One region of the Kaistia defluvii genome, then DNA from elsewhere that is predicted to be linked to it. Evidence: predicted binding sites of a transcription regulator. Region 1 holds the regulator's gene; each other region holds the start of a gene.
The links. Region 1 encodes LexA, which represses DNA repair genes until DNA is damaged. Its sites were predicted from a motif close to TGTTCNNNNTGTGTTCNG; they were not measured.
Positions count from the first base shown of each region.

Region 2: recA (recombinase RecA) is a predicted target of LexA. The motif match lies at 1,348-1,365, and genes of this name have one in related genera.
Region 3: ABIE08_RS00410 (PA0069 family radical SAM protein) is a predicted target of LexA. The motif match lies at 2,513-2,530, and genes of this name have one in related genera.
Region 4: parE (DNA topoisomerase IV subunit B) is a predicted target of LexA. The motif match lies at 2,109-2,126, and genes of this name have one in related genera.

Region 1 covers NZ_JBEPSM010000001.1:659,312-663,649, forward strand. The annotation lists gene ABIE08_RS03125 (ComEC/Rec2 family competence protein) at 1-1,251, shown strand, start outside; gene lexA (transcriptional repressor LexA) at 1,245-1,949, opposite strand; gene ABIE08_RS03135 (glycine betaine ABC transporter substrate-binding protein) at 2,588-3,634, shown strand; gene ABIE08_RS03140 (ABC transporter permease) at 3,793-4,338, shown strand, end outside.
Region 2 covers NZ_JBEPSM010000001.1:1,815,620-1,819,957, forward strand. The annotation lists gene ABIE08_RS08630 (GFA family protein) at 1-122, opposite strand, end outside; gene recA (recombinase RecA) at 213-1,298, opposite strand; gene ABIE08_RS08640 (serine hydrolase domain-containing protein) at 1,637-2,866, shown strand; gene ABIE08_RS08645 (SDR family oxidoreductase) at 2,885-3,574, opposite strand; gene ABIE08_RS08650 (pseudouridine-5'-phosphate glycosidase) at 3,808-4,338, shown strand, end outside.
Region 3 covers NZ_JBEPSM010000001.1:77,973-82,310, forward strand. The annotation lists gene ABIE08_RS00400 (hypothetical protein) at 1-369, opposite strand, end outside; gene ABIE08_RS00405 (NYN domain-containing protein) at 482-1,237, opposite strand; gene ABIE08_RS00410 (PA0069 family radical SAM protein) at 1,350-2,489, opposite strand; gene ABIE08_RS00415 (glycosyltransferase) at 2,603-3,196, shown strand; gene moaB (molybdenum cofactor biosynthesis protein B) at 3,197-3,751, opposite strand; gene ABIE08_RS00425 (4-(cytidine 5'-diphospho)-2-C-methyl-D-erythritol kinase) at 3,820-4,338, opposite strand, start outside.
Region 4 covers NZ_JBEPSM010000001.1:1,230,517-1,234,854, forward strand. The annotation lists gene ABIE08_RS05820 (OmpA family protein) at 1-562, opposite strand, end outside; gene ABIE08_RS05825 (tetratricopeptide repeat protein) at 843-1,667, opposite strand; gene parE (DNA topoisomerase IV subunit B) at 2,219-4,270, shown strand.

The DNA.
Region 1 (4,338 bases):
GCGGCCGCCTTGCCGAGGCGCGCCTTCCTGTTCGTCGCCGGCATGGCGCTGACCTCGCTGCTTGGCGGCCTCGGCACGACGCCCTTCGCGCTCTATCATTTCCAGCGCATGGCGCCGCTGTCGATCCTGGCCAATGTCGCGGCGATGCCGCTCACCGACTTCCTCATCATGCCCTTCGCGCTGCTTTCGGTGCTCGCCATGCCGTTCGGATTGGAGGCGCTGCCCTTCGCGGTCGTGCACTGGGGCATTGACGGCATGCTCGGCGTGTCGGCGACGGTCGCCCGATGGTCGGGCCAATCCGGCGGCGCGGCGATGCCGGGCGTCGCGGCCCTGCTGCTGTTCGTCGGTGGTTTCGTCTGGCTGGCGCTCTGGCGCGAGCGCTGGCGGCTGCTCGGCGTCGTGCCGATGCTGGCGGGAATTGCACTCGCCCTGTTCCCAGCGCGACCGGACCTACTGGTCAGCGCGGATGGCAGGCAGATGGCGATCCGGGGCGGGGACGGCCTCTATCGCATTGTCGCGCGCAAGCCGGACCGGTTCGTCAGCGATATCTGGCTTCGATCCGATGGCGACGAGCGGGACGCGAAGGCGGCGTTGCAGGCGGGCGGCTGCGACGCAGCCGGCTGCGTCGGCCGAATGCCGGATGGGAGCTGGGTGGCGCTGGCGCTCGACCGCGCGGCGTTCGAGGAGGATTGCCGCCGCGCCATGCTGGTGGTGACGCCGCTGGCGGCGCCCGAAACCTGCCTTCGCCATACTGCCGTGATCGATCGCGGCACGCTGGAGCGCTCGGGCTCGCTGGCCATGTGGCCGCGCGGGACGGTGGCATCATCAGAGGGGAGTGCCGAGGGGCTGGCATCCGAAAGGGCGGGACCGAAGTCAACTGAGGCGCAACCGAAGACGGCTGTCGCCGAGGCCAGTTCCTCTATGGAGCCGCGCCGAGCGGGTACTTCATCAGAGAGTGCTGTCGAGCAGGCGGTCAAAGCGGCGGCAAGCGCAGGGCCGGAGCCGGCCGCAGCGCGGCAGGTGACGGTTATCCCTGATGCCGGCCTCCCCATGGAGCCATCGCGCTACAATCTCGTCGAGCGCAATGCCGAAGACGAGGACGTGCTGCCGCCGGAGCCCTCGGCCACAGCTGAGTCACAGACTGCGCCGCCCGATCCATGGCTCGGCCGGCGCTTCGAGATTCGCACCGCCTATGCGCCGGTGCGAAGGCCCTGGATGCCGCCCTATGAGGACGACCCGGCCGATCAGTAGGTCCGCAGCAGCCCGACCAACTTGCCCTGAATGCGGACGCGATCCGGCCCGAAGATCCGCGTCTCATAGGCGGGGTTCGCCGCTTCGAGCGCGATCGAGGCGCCCTTGCGCCGCAGCCGCTTCAGCGTCGCCTCTTCCTCGTCGACCAGCGCCACGACGATGTCGCCGGATTCCGCATTGTCGCTCTTGCGGATCAGCACCGTGTCGCCGTCGAGGATGCCGGCCTCGATCATCGAATCGCCGCGTACTTCGAGCGCGAAATGCTCGCCGCCGCGCAGCATTTCCGGCGGCACGGTGATGGAATGGCTCTGGGTCTGGATGGCCGAGATCGGCACGCCGGCGGCGATACGGCCCATGACGGGGATGATCACCGGCTCGGCGACGTCGTGCATGTCGTCGACCGGGCGGACCTTGCCGAGGCTGCCTTCGATCACGCTGGGCGAGAAGGCCTGCTTCTTCGGACGCGCCATGGCCGGCGTCATCGTCTCCGGCAGGCGGACCACTTCCAGCGCGCGGGCCCGGTTGGGCAGGCGGCGGATGAAGCCGCGTTCCTCGAGCGCCTTGATCAGCCGGTGGATGCCCGATTTGGAGCGGAGATCCAGCGCATCCTTCATCTCGTCGAAAGAGGGGGGAACGCCCGCTTCCTTGAGCCGCTCCTGGATGAACATGAGGAGTTCATACTGCTTCCGGGTGAGCATGTTGATCTCGCGCTGCGGGCATTGCCAAGGGAGTGTCGCCGTACCCCGGACGACGGAGCCGGGCGGGATGGCGGACACGGGAATCATTTAGGTACAAAACGCGAACAGAATAGCTGTTCCCGATGCGTTCCGCAAGACCGGCGCTGGGTTGGGCTCCCGGGCGGGCCGCGTGCGCCGGCGCGAACGGGCGACGTCCGGCGCGTCAGAGGCTGCGGGTCGGCAGCCAGATCGGCAAAGGGTGAACGCGGACAAGCGTGCGCCGTCTTCGCTCGGTGCGAAACGCCTTCTCGCGCCGGCAGCGTTTCGGCGCAAGTCTCCAGATTCCGGGTACCGTAGAGGAAGGTTGTCACGAAGGGATCCCGCCTGAACCGGCGGCAGCCGGTGATTTTGCGGCGGGCACCGAGATCTCGCACAGCAGTGCGAAATTTATTTTTTCTTGGCGATCGTATCCGGCGCGGCGGCGCTATGTTCGGACAGGTGATATTTTCTTGGCAGAGAAAGCCAAGAGCATGACAAAGGATGATCGATCAAGAATAAGGCGATCTCGTCGCCAATTTATGGCAATGTATTGTCGGATTTGACACAATTGCACTGTGTCCCTATGGTCTCGATCATCAACTGACACGAGGTTCTATCCGATGATATTCAAATCCGGTGGCATTGCCGCCGCGATCGCCGTTGCGTTTTTGTCCGCCACGAGCCATTCCGCGCTTGCCCAGGGATCCGATCCGCAAGCCACTGACGCCGCCAGCTGCGGCACCGACCGAACTATCGATATCGCCGAGATGACCTGGCCCTCCGCGGCCGCCTTGGCGCATATCCATGCCATCATTCTCGAGAAGGGTTTCGGCTGCAACGTCGAGATCGTCACCGGCGACACCGTTCCGACATCGTCCTCGATGTTGACGCGCGGCAGCCCGGCGGTGGCGCCCGAACTCTGGACCAGCACGATCCAGGAGCCCTGGGCGAAGGGCCTGGCCGACGGCAAGGTCGTCGAGCTGACCAACGCCATCACCGACGGCACCGTCGAGGGCTGGTTCATCCCGCGCTATGTCCAGAAGGCGAATCCCGACATCAAGACCGTCCAGGACGTGATCGGCCATCCCGAGCTGTTCCAGGATCCCGAGGACAGCAGCAAGGGGCGGCTCTATTCCTGTCCGCCGGGCTGGGCCTGCGAAATTTCCACCGGCGCTCTGTTCGAGGCGCTCGGCATGAAGGACAAGGGCTGGAACCTGTTCTCGCCCGGCTCCGGCGGCGCGCTGGACGCCTCGATCGCCCGCGCCTTCACCCGCGAAGAGCCGATCCTGTTCTACTATTGGGGACCGACGGCCATCCTCGGCAAGTATGACGCCGTGCAGCTGGATCTGGGTCCGACCAAGCCGGACGTCTATGCCTGCAACACCAGCCGCGATTGCACCGACAAGCCGGGCGTGACCGCCTATCCGTCCTCGCCGGCCGTTGTCGGCGCGGCGAAGTGGATCGAGAGCGATGCGCCGAATGTCGCCGGCTATCTCGCCAAGGTCGGCCTAACCAATGCCGAGATCAGCGAGATCCTCGTCTATGGCGACGAGAACAAGGCAGACGCCGCGGCGACCGCGCTCAACTTCCTGAAGACCAAGGAAGACCGCTGGACGAGCTGGGTCGCGCCGGAAGTGGCCGCCAAGGTCAAGGCCAGCCTCAACTGACATCGCCGACAGGCAAACGGACGGCCGGGTGGTTTCCCGGCCGTTTCCGTTTTGCCGCTGCCCTGCGCCCCTGGCCATCAAGGCCGGGCAGGGCGGGCGCCTTCGCGCGTCCATAGCGAATTTGCCCCGCCATGGCGGGATGAAGAAAGAGACAGATCTTGTTTCCTCAACTGATTGATACGCGGCCCTGGCGCCGCGCGGTCGATGACGGCCTGAACTGGGTCGTCCGCCATTGGGGCGGGACCTTCGAGGCCGCCGCCTATCCGCTCCTCATGCTGCTCAAGGCGATCGAGAACCTGCTGATCGCGACGCCTTGGTGGCTGATCATCGCGGTGCTGACCGGTATCGCCTGGCTTGCCACGCGGCGCTGGCCGCTGCCGGCCGTGGTGCTGGGCGCGCTGCTGTTCCTCGGCGTGATGGATCTCTGGAAAGATGCCATGACGACCATGGCGCTGATGATCACGGCGACGCTCGCCGCCATCCTCGTCTCGATTCCCGTCGGCGTCTGGATGTCGCGCTCGCTGCGCACCCGGCAGGCGGTTGCGCCGGTCCTAGACCTGATGCAGACCCTGCCGAGCTTCGTCTACCTGATCCCGACGGTGATGATCTTCGGCCCCGGCAAGATCCCGGCGCTGATCGCCACCATCGTCTATGCCGCGCCGCCGCTGGTGCGGCTGACCGATCTCGGCCTCCGTTCGGTCGAT
Region 2 (4,338 bases), 1.2 Mb from region 1:
CAATGGCCGCGCTTGCCGCAGATCGAGCAATTGCACGAGATCGCCGCGTCGAAGGCGCCGCGCGCCGTGAAGCGCACGCGCCCGCAATGACAGCCGCCGCTCCGCGTCTCCAGCTCGGTCATCCCCATTCCTCCCCGGCACGACTTCTAGCCAGCATGTCCAAAGCGCGGATGGCGGCGACCGCCGCCATCCGATGTGCCCGGCCGGGACGATCACGCCTCGAGCGCGTCGTCCTCGCCGTCATCCGACTCGGGCTCGCCCTTGGTCAGCTGCTCGGCAATAAGGCCCGCATTCTGGCGGATCGCCAGCTCGATCGCGGCGGCTGCCTTCGGGTTGTCGCGCAGGAAGCTCTTGGCGTTCTCGCGGCCCTGGCCGAGTCGCTGGCTGTCATAGGAGAACCAGGCGCCCGACTTCTCGACGATGCCGGCCTTGACGCCGAGATCAACCAGTTCGCCCATCTTGGAGATGCCTTCGCCATACATGATGTCGAATTCGACCTGCTTGAAGGGCGGCGCCAGCTTGTTCTTGACCACCTTGACGCGGGTCTGGTTGCCGACGACGTCGTCGCGCTCCTTGATCGCGCCGATGCGGCGGATGTCGAGGCGGACGGACGCGTAGAACTTCAGCGCATTGCCGCCGGTCGTGGTCTCGGGATTGCCGAACATCACGCCGATCTTCATGCGGATCTGGTTGATGAAGATCACCATGGTGTTCGACTTCGAGATCGAAGCGGTGAGCTTGCGCAGCGCCTGGCTCATCAGGCGGGCCTGCAGGCCCGGCAGGCTGTCGCCCATCTCGCCTTCGATTTCGGCGCGCGGCGTCAGCGCTGCAACCGAATCGACCACGAGCACGTCGACGGCGCCGGAGCGCACCAGCGTGTCGGTGATCTCCAGGGCCTGCTCGCCCGTATCGGGCTGCGAGATCAGCAGATCATCGAGATTGACGCCTAGCTTGCGGGCGTAGATCGGATCGAGCGCGTGTTCCGCGTCGACGAAGGCGCAGATGCCGCCATTCTTCTGCGCTTCGGCGATGGTCTGCAGCGCCAGCGTGGTCTTGCCCGAGGATTCCGGACCGTACACCTCGACGATTCGGCCGCGCGGCAGGCCGCCAATGCCGAGCGCGATATCGAGCCCGATCGAGCCGGTGGAAACGGTTCCGATCTCGACGGCCTTGTTCTGGCCGAGGCGCATGATCGAGCCCTTGCCAAAGGCCCGTTCGATCTGGGAGAGCGCTGCATCCAGCGCCTTCGACTTGTCCATTGTGGCCCCTTCGACGAGACGGAGAGAAGATTGAGACATTCCGGCGCTCCTTATTCCACACCGCTCGGACGTGAGCAAACAGGGACAATGTACACGTTTTGTTCTCGTCATCAAGCGGGAATACGGCGACCCTTGTTCTCTTTTTGAGCCACGACGCCGCAGGGCGGGCTAGAGTGGCAGCAAGGAAGGTGCGGACGCCACCGCTGCGAGCCGCAAGCCGGACCCGAGGAGACCGCATGATGTCGCTCCCGCCTGCCCCGATCCCAGCTCCGCCGCCTCTCCGCGCCCTGCCCCGCCGCCTGGCCGCCCTTGTCGCCCTGAGCCTGGGCTGCGCGATGACACTGCCACCCCCTGCCCGCGCCGAGGAGGCGACCCCGATGACAGCGCAGCAATCGGATCCCGCAACGCTTGGCTGGATGGTCGGCGCGCCGCCGCCGGCCGACAAGATCATCCGCTTCAGCGACGGCGACTATTTCACCTTCCCAAAGCTGCGCTGGACGGTCTGCCATTTCCGCCAGCTGATGCCGACGATCGGCGTCGGGCGCGGCCTCGGGCCGCTGCGCTTCTTCGAACGGAAGATCGACGATTCGATCGAGGGCCTGAGCTTCATGCCGCTTGGAAGCACCAAGCCGATGACGTTCGGCGACGCGTTCGACGTCAACTATACCGATGGCCTCGTCATCCTGCACAAGGGCGTGCTAATCTATGAGCGCTATGCCGGCTGCCTGGACGAGACCGGGCAGCATGCGGCGATGTCGGTGACCAAGTCGCTGACCGGCCTGCTGGGCGAAATACTCGTCGCCGAGGGGACGATCGACGACAAGGCGAAGGTGGCGACGCTAGTGCCGGAACTCGCCGGCAGCGCCTTCGGCGACGCGACCGTGCGCCAGGTGCTCGATATGACCACCGGGCTTCACTACAGCGAGGACTATTCGGATCCAAACGCCGATGTCTGGATCTATTCGGCCGCCGGCAGTCCGTTGCCAAAGCCCGCCGACTACAAGGGCCCGCGCAGCTATTTCGATTACCTGAAGACGGTGCGCAAGGAAGGCGAGCATGGCGCCGCCTTCGGCTACAAGACGATCAATTCCGATGCGCTTGGCTGGATCATCGTCCGCGTCACCGGCAAGTCGGTGGCCACGCTGCTGTCGGAGCGGATCTGGAGCCGGATGGGCGCCGAGCTGGACGCCTATTACACGGTCGATTCGATCGGCACGCCGTTTGCCGGCGGCGGGTTCAATGCCGGCCTGCGCGACCTCGCGCGGATCGGCCAGCTGATGCTGGGTGGCGGGATGCTGAACGGCGAACGCCTGATCCCGGAGGCCGCGATCGCCCATATCCGCGCCGGCGGCGACCCGGCCAAGTTCGCCAAGGCCGACTACCCGCTGCTCAAGGGCTGGAGCTATACCGGCATGTGGTGGATCACCAACAATCCGAACGGCGCCTTCATGGCGCGCGGCGTGCACGGCCAGGCGATTTATATCGATCCGGCCGCGCAGATGGTGATTGCCCGCTTCGCCTCGAACCCGGTCACCAGCAACGCGGCCAACGACCCGACCAGCCTGCCGGCCTATGCCGCCGTGGCGGACTACCTGAAGGACAAGTAGCCCCGCCCGCGCAGGGGATCAGGACGTCAGGCCGCCATCGACGGTGATCGTCTGGCCGGTGACATAGCGCGCCAGCGGCGAGACGAGATAGGCGACGGCGCTGGCAAGCTCGGCGACTTCGCCATAGCGGCCGGCCGGGATGCGGGCGATCCGCTCGGCCGTGCTGGGCAGCGAATCGATGAAGCCGGGCGCGACCGCGTTGATGGTGATGCCATCCTTGGCGAGCGTGCGCGCCGCCACTGCGACATAGGCGGAAAGCCCGGCGCGCAGTACCGAGGACGAGGCGAAATCGCCATCCGGCCGGGCGGCGGCAAAGCTCGACATGGCGACGAAAGCGCCCTTCGAGGCTTCCAGATCGGCGCGCGCCGCCCGCAACAGCCGGACGGTCGGCATCAGGAACATGTCCTGCGCGGCGCGCCAGTCGTCGTCGTCGAGATCGAGCAGCTTCTTCTTGGCGGCATGGCCGCTATTGGCGACGATGGCGTCGATCCGGCCCGTCTCCGCCCGGGCGCGCTCGACCAGCGCCTGCAAATCCTTGGCGTTCGTCACATCGCCGCGCACGGCGAAGCCGCCCAGTTCCTTGGCCAGCGCCTCGACGCCTTCCGAACGGCCGAGCAGGCCGACCCGATAGCCGTCGGCGGCCAGGCGGCGGGCGATACCCGCGCCGATTCCCTTGCTGGCGGCGGTGACGAGAGCGGTCTTCGACATGCTGGAAGCCTCTTGCTGCCGGCCAAGGCCGGATTGGATCGATCGAGCGCCGATAAGAACCGCAAACCGCTCGGCCTGCAATCGACCGGCGCGACATGTGCGCCGGGCATGGCCGCCCGGCGTGGACAAGGCTTGCCGAGAACGGGGGCGATCGGCCATGGTCCGCCTTTTCGCGGACGCGCTTCGCCGAACCCCGGTGCCGGTCCGCCCCCTTCAGAATGGTGATCCACAGAATGTCCGAGTCCGATCTCATCATCCTTTCCGACGAAGTCGCGGCGGCCAAGGCCGATGGCAAGCCGCTGGTCGCGCTGGAAACGACGATCGTCACCCATGGCATGCCCTATCCCGACAACATCGCGACGGCGCGCGCCGTCGAGGACATCGTGCGGGCCAATGGCGCCGTGCCGGCGACCATCGCCATCATGGACGGCAAGATCCGGGTCGGCCTGACGGCGGACGAGCTGGAGCGTCTGGCGAGCCTCAAGGACGTGATGAAGGTGTCGCGCGCCGATCTCGCCTTCGCGCTGTCGACCGGCCGTCCCGGCGCCACGACAGTGGCCGCCACCATGATCACCGCCCATTTGGCCGGCGTGCGCGTGTTCGCAACGGGCGGAATCGGCGGCGTGCATCGCGGCGCCGAGACGACCTATGACGTCTCGGCCGACCTCTACGAATTCGCCAAGACCCCGGTGACGGTCGTCTGCGCCGGCGCCAAGGCGCTGCTCGACATTCCGAAGACGCTGGAAGTGCTGGAAACGCTGGGC
Region 3 (4,338 bases), 580 kb from region 1:
ACGCTTGAGGCCGGGCTCCAGCCGCTCGACGAAGGCATCGCGGACGGGAACCGAGCACAGCGCGGCCCCGACCAGGTTCCAGAGGACCTTCCGGCGGCCTTCGAGATGGCGCAGATATTCCGGGAACAGGTCGACCTTGACCCGCGTGGCGCTGCCGTCGTCGCGGATGTTGACGTTGCCCCGGCCGGCCAGCGCGCGGAAATGGCCGGCCGACGGCATCAGTTCCTGCATCTCGGCATAGACATCGGCCGGAAAGATCCCGTCCAGCACCAGATGATAGAACGGATCGTCGAACGCTTCGGCAGAGCGGACCGCCTGGGCGATGTGGCTGACCAGATAGTCGAGATCGGTTGTCGTGGACTTGAGCACGGTCGCCCCCACAAGATGGATACAATTGTGAGTATGTTAGTCAGCAAAGCAGCGCGCCGCAATGCCATCCGGCCGCCGCGCGCTGCGCTTCGCCTGCCAACACGGGCCTTCGCTATTTCACCTTGAGCCGGATCATCACGGCGCGGCCGCCCGCTTCCAGGTCGACGCGTCGCACCTCGACGCCGGCAACCGTCTCCATCAAGTCGACGAGCTTGCGGAAGCCGTAATTGCGCGGGTCGAAATCGGGCATGCGCTTGAACAGGATCTGGCCGACCGGGCCGAGATGCGCCCAGCCATCGTCGCCGGACACGTCCTCGATCGCCGCGAAGATCTCGTCGCGCGGCAGGCGAGGGGCGCTCTTGGCCGGCTGCTTGGCTGCCTTGGCCGCCGGTCCGTCATTCTTCTCCTGCCGCTCTTCGGCCAGCAGCAGGTCGCAGTAGAAAAAGCGGTCGCAGGCGGCGACATAGGGCTTGGTCGATTTCTGCTCTCCAAAGCCATAGACGACCAGGCCGTCCTCGCGGATCCGGCTCGCCAAAGTCGTGAAATCGCTGTCGCTGGACGCGATGCAGAAGCCGTCTAGCCCCTTCTCGTGCAGCATGTCCATCGCCTCGATAGCGAGCTTCATGTCGGTCGCGTTCTTGCCGACAGCGGCCGGCGGCACATGGACCGGCGTAAGCGCATGCGAATGCAGCAGCGGCTGCCACTGGTTCATCGCGCTGGAGGCGAAGTGGCCATAGACGCGGCGGATGACGACGCGGCCGATGGTCGAGGCTTCGCGAATGATGATCGGAAGGAAGTCGGCCCGGACATTGTCGGCATCGATCAGCAGAGCGAGCTTCTGCGTCGCCCCGGGAAGTTGTTCTGCCAATTCTCACTCCGATCGTCGCATGAGGGCGGCCGATGGACGAAGACGCCGAGCGCCTGCCACCCGCGCGCCAGATCGCCCTTGTTACCATAGATGGCGTCGGAGAGCGCCGTGACTAGAACAGGCTGAGCTGCGCCGGGGCCTCGCGAGGTGGGGAAAACAGGTCCGTGCGAAGCTTCAGGTGGCGGCGGTTCAGCCCGAGGCGCTGCGCCGCGATCTCGAAGCGGCGGCCGATCTGCCAGGCATAGGGGCCTTCGCCCTTCTGCCGCTTGCCGAACTCCGAATCGTAATCCTTGCCGCCGCGCATCGAGCGCAGGACCGAGAGGACATGGCGGAAGCGGTCGGGATAGTGGCGCAGCAGCCATTCCTTGAAGATCTCGCTCACCTCGAGCGGCAGGCGCAGGATCACATAACCGGCTTCCGTCGCCCCGGCGGCGACGGCGGCGTCGAGAATGCGCTCGATCTCCGAATCATTGAGGGCGGGAATGACCGGGGCGACCAGGACGCCGACGGGGACGCCGGCATCCGCCAGGCCGCGCAGCGCGTCGAGCCGGCGGCCGGGCGTGGCGGCGCGCGGCTCCATCGTGCGCGCCAGCTGGCGGTCGAGCGTCGTGATCGACAGCGCCACCTTGGCCAAGCCGCGCTCCGCCATCCGCCCGAGAATGTCGACGTCGCGCAGCACCAGCGCCGACTTCGTCACGATGCCGACGGGATGGTTGAAGTGGTCCAGAACCTCGAGGATGTCACGCATCATCCGGTGCTGCCGCTCGATCGGCTGATACGGGTCAGTATTGGTCCCGATGGCGATCGTGCGCGGCTTGTAGCCGGGGTCGGAAAGCTCCTTTTCCAGCAGCTTGGCGGCGTCCGGCTTGTAGAAAAGCTTCGATTCGAAATCGAGCCCCGGCGACAGGCCCATATAGGCGTGCGTCGGCCGGGCGAAGCAGTAGGAGCAGCCATGCTCGCAGCCGCGATAGGGGTTGATCGACCGGTCGAAGGCGAGATCCGGCGAATCGTTTCGCGTGATGATCGTCTTCGCCTTCTCCGGCATCACTTCCGTCTTGAACGGCGGCAGTTCATCCAGGGTCTGCCAGCCATCGTCGAAGGGGATGGACTGGAATTTTTCAAAGCGCCCAGAGCTGTTGCTCTGGGCGCCCCGTCCGCGTCGACGGTCAGGATCGATCGACGCGGCATGGGTCTGGTCCGTCGACAGGAGCAGCGGGTCGAGATGCGGGGGGAGGGAGCGGGCGAGCGACATGCAACGATTCATACGCTCACAGCGGGAACAAAACAAGAACGTTATGTCTTGCGACGCAACGTCTCGGTGGATTCGTCTCGCAGTCGCAAAAAACTCGGTTTAAGATCGAAATGATGATCAGCGTGATCCTTTCCACTCACAATGATGAAATGGCGTTGGCGCATGCGCTGGCGGCACTGGTCCCGGCTGCGGCCGATGGCATGGTGCGCGAAGTGATCGTGGTCGATGCGCGCTCGACGGACGACACGCTGGCGGTCGCGGATGCGGCCGGCTGCAAGATCCTCCCCGGTACCGGCGATCGCGGCGCGGACCTGGCGGCGGGCGCCGCCAAGGCGCGTTCCGACTGGCTGCTGTTCCTGTCGCCCGACGTGATGCTGGAGCCCGGCTGGCAGCGCGAGGCGCGCGACTTCATCGATCGTCTGGCGATGTCGGGGGCAGGGGCCAATCGCGCCGCCTCGTTCCGTCATGCCAATGCCGGCTTCGGCTGGCGGGCGCGGCTGTCGGAAATCCGTGCCTCGGTTCGCTCGCGCCTGTTCGCGTCGCCCTCGCGCATGGAAGGGCTTCTGGTCTCGGCCAGCCTCTACCGCACGGTCGGCGGCCATCGGGCCAGGCCCGGCAATGTCGACGGCGATTTAGCCCGTCGCATCGGGCGGGCCCGGCTGTCCTTCCTGCGGTCGCGTGCCGTGTCGCGCGCAGCGGTCGCATGATCAGCCCTTCAGCTTGCCGCGCTTCAGGTGTTCGTCCAGGCGGGGCATGATCTCGACGAAATTGCAGGGCCGGCTGCGATAGTCGAACTGCACGCGGATAATCCCGTCCCAGGCATCCTTGCAGGCGCCGGGCGATCCCGGAATGGCGAAGATGAAGGTCGAGTTGGCGACGCCGGCCGTGGCGCGCGACTGGATTGTGGACGTGCCGATCTTGTCGTAGCTGATCCGGTGAAAGACGGCGGAGAAGCCGTCCATCCGCTTTTCGAACAAGGGCTCGACGGCGTCCGGCGTGATGTCGCGGCCGGTGAAGCCGGTTCCGCCCGTTGTAATGATCACGTCGATCTCGGGGTCCTCGATCCAGCAGGTGACGATGGTCCGGATCTCGTCGATGTCATCGGGAACGATCGCGCGCACGGACAGGATATGGCCGGCCTCCAGGATGCGGTCGGCCAGGATCTTGCCGGACTTGTCGTCCTCCAGCGAGCGCGTGTCCGAGACGGTCAGCACGGCGAAGCGGACGGCAATGAAGGGGAGGCTCTCGTCGGGCGTGGCCATGGCTGGATCCTCGGTCGCATGTCTCGGGACCAGACATAGACCGCGCCGGGCGGAGAGGATAGTGGCGGCTAGGACGCAGCCGTCCGGGTCGAGACGACCCACCATGCGGGATGATCGGCGCGTATCCGCGCGGCGGCCCGGTCCACGCTGGCGGCATCGGGGAAAAGTCCAAAGACTGTGGCGCCGGACCCTGACATTCGCGCCAGCAAACATCCCGGCTCGGCCTCGACCCTGGCGATCACATCGGCGATTGGCGGCAGGGCCGCGATGGCCGGGGCCTCGAGGTCATTGCGCGTCGCGCGAAGCCATTCCGCCACTGCGGCACTATCGGCGAAGGCGGAGGGAATAGGCGGAAGCGCCGGATTGTTGGCCCGTTCGAGCCGCTTGAAGACGGCCGGCGTCGAGACGGCGATGCCGGGGTTCACCAGCAGCATCGGCAGGGCGGGCAGGCCGGGCACCGGCTCGAGGATCTCGCCAATGCCGCTGGCGCGCGCCGGCGTCGAGAGCAGGCACATCGGCACGTCGGCGCCAAGCGATGCCGCGAGGGCCGCAAGCTCGCTGGCGCGCGCGTCGGGGAGGGGAGATAT
Region 4 (4,338 bases), 570 kb from region 1:
CGTCGATGGCCGTCCCGTCGATGGTCAGGCTGGAGCCCGTCAGCGCGACATGACCCTTCGCCAGTTCCGCGAGGCGCTTCAGCGCAAAGTCGGTCAGGACCAAGAAGCCCACGGGCTGGCCGCGCGAGAGCACCAGATTGTCCTCAATCTTGAGATCGGGCATTTCGCGGCTCGCGGCGGCCAGAACCGCCAGCTTTGCCTCCTCGGAAGGGACAAAACCCAGGATCCGGACCTGATCGCCGTCGCGCGATGCCGACCAGGTGTAGGAGGGCTGGAGCGGGATGACGCCGCTTCCGTCGATGACGCGGCCGACGCCCCAAACGCGCTCGGCGGATTCGACCGCGAGGCGCTGCGCCAGCAAGGTCGGCGACGTCCCCATCACGGTGACGGTACGGCCGCTGATCTTGGCCGACGCCCAGGGCTGGCCGTCGAGCGCGAGTTGATTGTCGACGCGGGTGCCGATATCGGATTGAACCTCTCCCGCCTGGCTGATCAGGGCCCAGACGGTGAGGATGGTGACCAGCACGAGGCCGGGAAGGAGGGAAAGGCGTAGGGCGCTCATGGCACCCCCGCGGCCGGAAACCGGCGCCCGTTTCCAAGGCGCAACCCAGACAACCAGCCCGACCAGGCCCGTTGAACCGAGCTGCTCTTCATGTCTTCTCCCTCCCCGCCGTCCAGATGGCCCGTCCTGGGGACGAACCGGTCGACAGACGATTGCAGGAGGCAATCCTGACCGCATTCGCGGTCATCTCGCAAGCAATCCGGCGTCTTCATCCCCGGCAAGCTTGCCGGGGCGATCAGGGAGATAGCGTGTGTTGCGCGAATGTCAGCGCGGAGGCCCGCTACTGGACCGTTTGCGGATTTTTGCCGATCCAATCGTCGGCCATCGCAAGGGCCGTACGGCGCTCCGTCTCGGTCGCCACCGAGAAGGCCTGTTCCTGCAGCTTCAGGATCCAGGGATCGCTGGGACCGGAGCGATCCCGCGCGATGGTCAGGAACATCAACCCGACGACCGGCTGGCGCTTCACGCCATCGCCTTCGAACAGCATGTGACCGAGCAGCGCCTGGGCGCCGACATTGCCCTTGTCGGCCGCCAGCTTGGCCCAGCGAGCGGCCTGGCGCGGATCGCGCTCGCCGCCCTCGCCCTCGTAATACATCCGCGCCAGATTGAGCTGCGCGTCCGAGTCGCCAAAATAGGATGCCGCATAGGAGAACATCTGGCGGGCGCGGCTGAAATCGGGCTGCACGGTGCTGTTGGGGATGCCGTCGCGATAATAGGAGCCGAGCGCGACAAAGGCATTGGAAACGAAGCGCGCGGAAGGCGCATCCGGGTTGTCGTCGGCATGGGCGTCGGCGATCTCGCTGAACAGCTCGAACGCCTTCATGTCGTCCTTGGTGAGGCCATCGCCCTCGGCATACATGCGACCCAGCTTCCACTGGGCGACCGCATGGCCCTTGTCGGCTGCGAAGGTCAGCGCTTCGACCGCGGTGGTCTTGTCGCCCTGCTTGTAGGCGTTGAAACCGAAGCGGAACGCCTCGACCGGAGTCGCATTGCGGTCCAGGGTCCGAGCATCCAGCGCCCATGCCTGTCCCGACCACGCGCCAAGACCGGCAAGCACACTGATCCCGAAGAGGGCGACGCCGCCGAACGCGTTACAAATTCGCATTGCACGCCACACCATTCCTGACGCTCGCGCCCGCCGCCGACCCAATGGCCGCCAGGGTCGCCGGAGCGAAGTTCCCGATTTGTGCCGCGAAGACGCGGCGAGTTGGATTTTCCCGAATATGGGACTGGTTTCGGGCGATTCCGAGGCCGTTGCAGCTGCGTTCTACTGTTCGCGCCATCACAGCTACGTGTACCCCTGAAGACCAATGAGAATTTGTACCGACAATACGCAAGGTTTGTCCTATCCGCCCCCGGATGAGGAGGACGGTCGTTCCACTTTATGGCTGAAAGGCGGCAATTGGGGCGGCCAGCACCTACACGCGGCGAGTTGCGAATGCACTGTTGCTCGCCCGCAACATGGAATCGTGACCCGGCCACCGGACTCGCTAAACGGGTGTCGGGATGCTCGCCGCGCCGACGCTGGGGCACAAAGGGCGCTGAATCGAACAAACAAGGAACACACTCGCGTCCTACCGCCGGGCGTGGCAAAATTCCGTCTTGATTCGCCGCCTCGACCAAGCCATTGCAACGGCCACACAGTTACGGATGACCATGGCAGAGACCGACGACCTTTTCGGATCCGGTGCGACCGCACGCGTGATCAAGCCCGAAACCGCCCTGCGCGAGGCACCCGCCGCCCCGCGGCGGTCGGCATCGCCGACGCCGAGCGCGGAGGCGAGCTATTCGGCCGCCGACATCGAAGTCCTCGAAGGGTTGGAGCCGGTGCGGCGCCGGCCCGGCATGTATATTGGCGGCACCGACGAAAAGGCCCTGCACCATCTCTTCGCCGAGGTGATCGACAACTCGATGGACGAGGCCGTCGCCGGCCATGCGACCTTCATCGATGTCGAGCTCTCCGCCGATGGTAGCGTCACCGTCACCGACAATGGCCGCGGCATTCCGGTCGACCCGCATCCGAAGTTCAAGGACAAGTCCGCGCTCGAAGTCATCATGACGACGCTGCATTCGGGCGGAAAGTTCGATTCGAAGGTCTACGAGACCTCCGGCGGTCTGCATGGCGTCGGCATCTCCGTCGTGAACGCGCTCTCGGAAATCCTCGAGGTCGAGGTCGCGCGCGGCAAGCGCCTGTATCGCCAGACCTTCTCGCGCGGCCACGCGACCTCGAAGCTCGAGGCGGTCGGCGAGGTTCACAACCGTCGCGGCACCAAGACCCGCTTCAAGCCGGACGAACAGATCTTCGGCGTCGGCGCGCATTTCCGTCCCGAGCGCCTGTTCGCCATGACGCGGTCCAAGGCCTACCTTTTCGGCGGCGTCGAGATCCGCTGGACCTGCGCGCCGGAGCTGATCAAGCCCGACGCCGCGACGCCCACGACCGCCGTGTTCCATTTCCCGGCGGGCCTCAAGGACTTCCTCGCCGCCGAGCTCGGCAACGAGAAGATGGTCACCAGCCAGATTTTCGCCGGCCGCACCGACAAGGCCAGCGGCCATGGCGCGGCGGAATGGGCGATCGCCTGGTATCCGGGCGATGGCTTCGTCCGCTCCTACTGCAACACCATTCCGACGGCCGAGGGCGGCACGCATGAACAGGGCCTGCGCATGGCCCTGCTCCGCGGCCTCAAATCCTATGCCGAACTTTCCGGCAACAAGCGCGCCTCCGCCATCACCGCCGAGGACGTGATGACGTCCTGCGCGGCGATGCTGTCGGTCTTCGTGCGCGAGCCGGAATTCGTCGGCCAGACCAAGGACAAGCTTTCGACCGCCGAGGCGACCCGCATCGTCGAGAAGGCGATCGGCGACCCGTTCGACCATTGGCTGACCGCAGCCCCGCAGGAAGCCTCGCGCCTGCTCGACTGGGTGATCGAGCGCGCGGAGGAGCGCCTGCGCCGCCGCCAGGAAAAGGAAGTCAATCGCAAGTCGGCAGTGCGCAAGCTCCGCCTGCCGGGCAAGCTGGCCGATTGCAGCCAGACGGCCGCCCAGGGCAGCGAGATCTTCATCGTCGAGGGCGACTCGGCAGGCGGCTCCGCCAAGCAGGCGCGCAACCGCGCCAGCCAGGCGGTCCTGCCGCTGCGCGGCAAGATCCTCAACGTCGCCAATGCCGGTCGCGAGAAGCTGGCGCAGAACCAGCAGCTCACCGACCTGATGCAGGCGCTGGGCGTCGGCGCACGCAACCATTATCGCGACGACGACCTTCGCTACGACAAGGTCATCATCATGACCGACGCCGATGTCGACGGCGCCCATATCGCCTCGCTGTTGATCACCTTCTTCTATCGCGAGATGCCGGAGATGATCGACAAGGGCCATCTCTACCTCGCCGTGCCGCCGCTCTACCGCATCAGCCAGGGCGGCAAGACGCTCTATGCGCGCGACGACAAGCACAAGGAAGAGCTGCTCGGCACCGAGTTCAAGGGCAAGGGCAAAGTCGAAATCGGCCGGTTCAAGGGCCTTGGCGAAATGCTGCCGGGCCAGCTCAAGGAGACGACCATGGAGCCCTCGAAGCGCACCCTGCTTCGGGTCGGCATCACGGACGGCGACATTTCCGTTACCCAGGATGTCGTCGAGCAATTGATGGGCAACCGGCCGGAAGAACGCTTCCGCTTCATCCAGGAGCGGGCCGTGTTCGTGAAGGAACTCGATATCTGAGCGGACGACCGCCCAGAATTCCAGTCGGCCCATGGAAGCGGTCGACGCCACGCGGCTTCGCCCCTAGC